DNA from 2 places in the Paenibacillus diazotrophicus genome. Region 2 is predicted to be linked to the other one. Evidence: riboswitches for the same ligand, from Rfam matches in the RefSeq annotation. Region 2 holds a riboswitch; the other holds the start of a gene.

Region 1 (3,410 bases), on a different contig from region 2:
CCAAATGGTCGCCCTGTCCAAACAAAGAAAATACCGTCGTCAGCGCCCCCATTCCAGAACTGCAGGCAAAGGCTGCATCGCCGGATTCCAGTTGTGCTGCAGCTTCTTCCAGCACCGAGCGGGTAGGATTCTTGGTACGGATATAATCAAAACCTGTGCTCTGCCCGAGTCTGGGGTGACGGAAAGCCGTAGCGTTATAGATCGGATAATTAATTGCTCCTGTAGCCGGGTCCTCGAGTGAACCTATCTGTGCCAATCTGCTCTCAATCCTCAGTTTCTCATCCATTGCTGCTGCCTCCTAAGTGTGGTGTATACATATATTTTCTATATTTTAAAATACTAAATAATCGGCCTGGTCTATATCGTAAGGGGTCTCCTGGTATACATAGTAATTGAGCCAATTAGAGAATAATAAGTTGGCATGAGCACGCCAGACAGCCGGCGGTGTGCGCTGCGGATCATCCTTAGGGTAGTAATGCTTCGGAATGGCAATATCCATTCCTTTGGCGATATCCCGGTCATACTCCCATTTTAACGACAACGGGTCATATTCGGAATGTCCGGTCACGAAAATTTGTTTTCCGTCAAGCGTCGACACCAGATACACTCCGGCTTCCTCGGATTCGGCAAGAATCTGCAGCTCGGGATTCGCAAGGATATCTTCACGCGAGACATCCGTGTGCCGGGAATGCGGAACATGGAACACCTCGTCAAAACCGCGCAGCAGCTTTACGTTAGTATGGTTAATGGTGTGCGGAAAAACGCCGAAACACTTCTCTTCCAGTTCCACCTTGTGAACGCCGAAGTGATGATAAAGCCCTGCTTGTGCGGCCCAACAGATATGCATCGTCGAGGTCACATTGTGCTTGCTCCATTCAAATATTCCCTTAAGCTCTTCCCAGTAATTCACGTCTTCGAATTCAAGCTGTTCCACCGGAGCGCCGGTTACAATCAGCCCGTCAAAGCGGCGGTCACTGATCTCATCAAAGGTTTTGTAAAAACTCTTCAGATGTTCTGCCGAAGTGTTCTTCGAGGTATGGGAGCTAGGGTGCAGCAGTACAACATCCACCTGAAGCGGTGAATTCCCGACCAGACGCAGCAGCTGCGTCTCCGTGGTTTCCTTAGTAGGCATCAAATTCAGAATAGCGATACGAAGCGGGCGGATATCCTGGTGGAAAGCCTGGCTTTCATCCATTACAAAAATATTTTCTCCGGACAATACTTCTTTGGCCGGCAGGCTGTCGGGAATTTTAATTGGCATTACAGTTTCCACTCCTCCGTTAAAATGAATATAAAAAAGACCTTTCTCGGGCGAGAAAGGTCATATATCTGTTAGTCATATGTGCCTCTCTCATCTGCCAGAGAACTTGTGCCAGGCAGCCTGATTGGCTTACCTGCAAAAGCTTCCGCAAGAATTAGCACCGTGCGTTCACACGCCGGTTGCCGGGTTTCATCGGGCTAGTCCCTCCACCTGCTCTTGATAAGATTTAGCTGTATTCAATTGAGAAAAAGTCACATAACGTTAAATGCTTTTCTTAAAATTTACTTTAAATCATGAACCTCCTTTTCGTCAAGTCCATACAATGCTAGTAGGCCCTTTTAAGCGTAAAGAATTTAGCTTGAAAGACCTATACCCGGGGGTTATACTAGACAAGGGTTTCAAAGGCCCTACCTGACGATAAGAAGAGGTGAGAGAAGAATGGAAGGCGACCCGAGTTCGCAGTTAAGCGTCCAGAAAGAGCAACCACACAGGATTAACATCAGCTTGCCGGCGGCGGGAGCATTTCTTCTTCATGCCCTCGAACCGTCATTTGGCCTCATGGATTGACCGTACCACCGGCCAAGCTGATTTTTCCCTGTGCCTATATTAGCACAAGCCCTGGAGAAGACCGGGGTCAAGAGGAGCGGAATCAGATGAAAATCCGGTTGGTAAACGCAGGCGTTTTTACACCTGTAGATGACATTGAAGAAACATTGACAGTCCCTGCAGAGGGGTTTTATTGGATTGATGCGGATGTTGAGGATCTGGAGCTGCTTCAGCCTTTGTACAATCTGCATGATCTGGCCGTTGAAGACTGCCTCAGCGAAGAGGATCAGCGTCCAAAGCTTGAAATTTATGAGAGCCATTATTTTATTGTAGTTAATAGCATCCGTTTTGATGATGAAGAGATCTTCCTCCGGGCGCTCAACGTGTTTCTGGGCAGACATTTCATTATCACCGTGACCAAGCAAAAGATCCACGAACTGCGTGTGCTGAAGCCCGTCCTGTGGGAGCAAGAGGTTAGTGAGCCGGACCGGTTCCTTTATCTGCTGATCGACCTTGTCGTAGACAACTTTTTCTCCGTTGGTGACCGGATAGAGGCGCGGATTGAGAAACTGGAAGAGGATATCCTGATGCATACCAAGAAATCGCATCTGAGCGAGATCATCGGTCTGCGGAGTGAAATTCTCTGGCTGAAGAAAATGCTGGGACCACAGAAGGAAGTTATCAATACCCTTAACAAAAAAGACCTCCGTCTGATCGATGATCAGCTGCAGAAATATTTTAGCGATATTTATGAAAATGCGGTCAAGATCTCTGAAACCTTTGAAACATACCGCGATCTCATGGGCAACTTACGCGAAGCTTACCAATCCAGTATTGCCAACCGCGCGAATGAGATCATGAGAGTCTTCACCGCTATTACCACGATATTCATGCCGCTGACGGTTATTACAGGGATTTACGGGATGAACTTTGATAATATTCCTGAAATCCATACCCGTTACGGCTACTATGGAGTCATTGCCGTTATGGTCACACTTGGCTGCGGGATGCTGTTTATTTTCCGCAAAAAGGAATGGCTATGAATCATATTGGACGAATAAGCAGGACGAAGGCCCCCTATACCTCATGGTAAGGAAGCCTTCGTCTTTTTGGTTTATATCAGAGCTTAAGCATCCGCTGCCTCGATTAGCGCAAACAACCGTTCCGTATCCCCGCGTTTGCACAGCTCACGCTCGGGGTTCATTACCGCCGCCGCTCCGGAGGCGATTCCGAATTGAACCGCCCGGCGCAGCGGCCAGCCCCGTTCCAGACTGTAGACCAGCCCGCCCACCAGACTGTCACCGGCCCCTACCACACTCAGCACGGGAACTTCAGGTGCCTTGATATGCTCGCAACCCTCCCTTGTAATCAATAGGGCTCCCTCTCCGCCAAGCGACACCAGTACCACCTCTGTCCGTCCTTGCTCGATCAGCTCCAGCGCAGCCGCCCGAACTTCGGCATCACCTGTAATTGCGTGTCCGGCCAGCTCCTCAAGCTCGCGTGCATTGGGTTTGAGCAGATATACGCCAGCATCCGCCGCCTTTTGCAGGGCTTCGCCCGAGGTATCCACAATAACCTTCGCCTGCCATGGCTTCACCGCTTC
Region 2 (3,410 bases):
GGAATCGCTACTTTTGCACCATCCGCCAGTTCGTCGATCGATTTGATTTTTTTGGAGTAGGCACCAAAGGGTTCTACGTGAACTGCTGTAACGGACACCAGATCTGTTCCGTTCTTTTGGTTCTGGTCATCGAGGTAAGGCTTGTGCTGGAAGAAGTTCGCATCGAGTTCTTTTTCGGCAAGCTGGGTATTAGGCAGAATATAATCTGTGAATTCTTTGATCTCCAGCTTAATGCCTTGCTTTTCAAGAAGAGGAGCAATGGCGTTCAGAATTTCCGCATGCGGCTGAGGTGAAGCGCCAATCACCAGGGTTACCGGTTCTGCAGCTGGCTCTGCGGAAGCGTCCGCAGCTGGAGCGTTCGTGGCAGCGGAGTTCGCAGCATTATTGGTATTATTGTTGCCGCAAGCAGCCAGCACCAATACCAAGGTCAAACTGAAGAATGTAAGCAGTACTTTTTTCATCTGTAAATCCCCCTCTAATGATTATGTGTGTAGAATAAGGCTTGTATATGGAAGTACCTTATTTCCGGGTAAAATGTTGAACCAGCCGGTCACCGGCCATTTGCAGCAGCTGCACGAGAATTACCATCAGCGCTACCGAGATTATCATGACTTCCTTCTGATAGCGGTAATAACCGTAACGGATTGCCAGGTCACCTAGACCACCGCCGCCAATCATTCCCGACATCGCTGTGTATGAAACCAGTGTTACGATGGTAATGGTCACTCCGGCTAACAAACCTGGACGGGCTTCCGGCAAAAGCACGCGCCAGACGATTTGGCCTGTCGAGGCCCCCATCCCTTGCGCGGCTTCGATCACGCCCCGGTCCACCTCGCGTAGAGCTGTTTCCACCAGTCTGGCAAAAAACGGAGCTGCGCCGATTACCAGCGCCGGAATGGTTCCCAGTACGCCTATCGAAGTCCCCATAATACTTTTGCTGAGTGGAATCAAAGCGACCATCAGGATAATGAAAGGCACCGAACGCAGGATATTCACCACGAAGGATAATACCGAGTAAATTGACCTGATAATGACGTTATTCGATCTTCCCCATAAATATAACACAATTCCGAGTGGTAAACCAAGAATAATTGTGAACATTCCGGAATAGGCCAACATTCGAAGGGTTGCGATGCCTGCATCCAGCATTTCTTCCCAGTTAATCTCATTAAAATTCAAGCCGCCCATTACGCAAACACCTCCACATCAAGACCTTGTGCGGCCAGCTCGGCCAGAGTCGCTTCAACCGCTTCGAGACTTCCCTCAAACCGCACCACAAGCTGGCCGTAAGGCACATCCTTAATTGTGGAAATCGTTCCCTGCAGAATGGCAAAATCCACACCGGTTCCCCGGACCACATGAGAAAGCGTTGATTCGTATGTTTTTTGTCCCAGGAAGGTAATCTTGACTGATTTGCTGTACTGTTCATATACGGCATCCAGTGCTACACGAAGTGGCCCGTCCTGCTGACTTTCACTACGAATGAAATCCTTCGTTACCTCATGCTGCGGCTTCAGGAAAACCTCGGCTACTTCCCCCTGCTCGACAATCCCGCCGCCATGAATGACTGCAACCCGGTCACAGATGCTCTGGATCACATGCATTTCATGAGTAATCAACACAATAGTCAGATTGAACTTCCGGTTAATGTCCAGCAGAAGCCTCAGAATAGCGTCGGTCGTCTGCGGGTCAAGGGCTGAGGTTGCTTCATCGCAGAGCAGCACATCGGGATTACTGGCCAAGGCCCGCGCAATGCCTACCCGCTGCTTCTGCCCTCCGGATAGTTGTGCCGGATATTTGCGGCTATGCTCTTCAAGACCTACAAGTGCAAGCAGATCCCTAACCCTCGGTTGAATCTGTTTGGCTGGCGTCCCCGCCAGTCTCAGCGGAAAGGCAATGTTGTCGTAGACCGTCGCAGAAGACAGCAGATTGAAATGCTGAAAGATCATGCCGATCTTGCGGCGCTGCTCCTGCAGTTGTCTTTGACTAAGGGAAGTCAATTCCACGCCGTCCACCCATACCTCGCCATTTGTCGGGCGCTCCAGCAGGTTGATGCAACGGATCAGCGTACTTTTGCCGGCACCCGAATGGCCGATGACTCCAAAAATCTCCCCTTTTTGAATCGACAGGTTCAGCCCGGAGAGCGCCGTTGCAGCGTTGCTGCCTTTTCCGTATACCTTCGTCAAATCTTTCAGCTCTATCAAAACAGTTGTCCTCCCCAAGTAACCCATATAAAAACCAAAAAGACCTCTTACGATCGAATGCAGATCGCAAGAGGCCCTGTGATTGTGTTAACCATGCCTTCTCATCTGCCAACGACCGCAAACCACGCGGCATTGTAGGAATTAGCACCATGACATTTGAACAAGAGTGACGGTTAGTCGCTTCCCATACAAATCGGTTGCCGGGCTTCATCGGGCCTATCCCTCCGCCGCTCTCGATAAGAGTTCGTTATGCAATTAGTTGCCCTAACATGTAAGATGCTAATGCAAGCTCAAGTATAGTAAGTTTCAAGTTTTTTGTCAAAGGGAACTTTTTACTTATGAAGAACCCCCGGGCTTTAGATTCGCAGCGATGTTGCTCTTGTGCCACTGCTTATTGCTGTACCGGAATGCTGCTGCCAAGGTTTTACATACCATCTCAAGGCTTTGCTTCAAATCCTCCAGATGGCTGTCCAAATCCTCAAGATGTATCTTGTCATGAAGCCCCTGATGCCGCTGCCACAGATCATCCTGCATTTCAGCATTCATATAGTGGATCTCGGCGTTACGTCGTTTGCGCAGATTCTCCAGTGGCTCCCGGTAGGAGTTCTTGATCGCTTCCAGTTCATCAGCGAGTTCTGTGTGCTGCTTAAGTAATTGAAACTGGCGAAGTACGGTAAAATAAGAGAAATGGGCTTTGATCTTGCTGGTGTTCAGATCATACAGACTGTTAAGCACCGTACCCAGCTTGTCCAGCAGCGAAAACACACGAATGAAGCCATCTTTATAAAAGTAAACATATCTTGCATATTCGCCCTGTTCCATAGGGGACATATCATCCATGTAACCCGCTACCACAGATTTGCGGAAAAAGGCAGCTGCGAACCAGCTTTGCTCCAGCTCATCCAGAGAGGAGATTAGTCCGCGTGTCCAAATTTCAAGCTTGCGGTATTCGTGGTCATGGTCTTCATGTAAGTTCATGTCCTTGCGCAGCGTGGACGCTAGCTTGGCCATATTCTCCATGGCATCAGCCAGTACACCGCTGTTCTCACGGGGCGGCTCTCCGAGTAATATCCGCAGCATCCTGTAACCTCCTCAGTGTGGGAAATAGCTTTTCCAGTTGCGGTCCACCCGCTGAACAATATCCTCACGCGGAACCAGCTCCTCCGGATACCCCCGCTTCATCCTGGCATCGATCACAAGGGGCAG

What was found. Region 2 has a riboswitch for S-adenosylmethionine ahead of ACAN54_RS19645 (methionine ABC transporter ATP-binding protein). Riboswitches for the same ligand answer to the same signal wherever they lie in the genome.
Region 1: another riboswitch for S-adenosylmethionine. It lies ahead of metA (homoserine O-acetyltransferase MetA); the one in region 2 lies ahead of ACAN54_RS19645 (methionine ABC transporter ATP-binding protein).

What each region holds. Positions count from the first base shown of each region.
Region 1 covers NZ_JBGJZN010000006.1:242,994-246,403, reverse strand. The annotation lists gene ACAN54_RS22030 (aminotransferase class I/II-fold pyridoxal phosphate-dependent enzyme) at 1-286, opposite strand, end outside; gene metA (homoserine O-acetyltransferase MetA) at 332-1,261, opposite strand; SAM riboswitch class I at 1,388-1,487, opposite strand; gene corA (magnesium/cobalt transporter CorA) at 1,915-2,850, shown strand; gene ACAN54_RS22015 (1-phosphofructokinase family hexose kinase) at 2,934-3,410, opposite strand, start outside.
Region 2 covers NZ_JBGJZN010000005.1:139,138-142,547, reverse strand. The annotation lists gene ACAN54_RS19655 (MetQ/NlpA family ABC transporter substrate-binding protein) at 1-461, opposite strand, end outside; gene ACAN54_RS19650 (methionine ABC transporter permease) at 520-1,188, opposite strand; gene ACAN54_RS19645 (methionine ABC transporter ATP-binding protein) at 1,188-2,204, opposite strand; SAM riboswitch class I at 2,303-2,447, opposite strand; gene ACAN54_RS19640 (Cthe_2314 family HEPN domain-containing protein) at 2,541-3,284, opposite strand; gene ACAN54_RS19635 (UbiD family decarboxylase) at 3,297-3,410, opposite strand, start outside.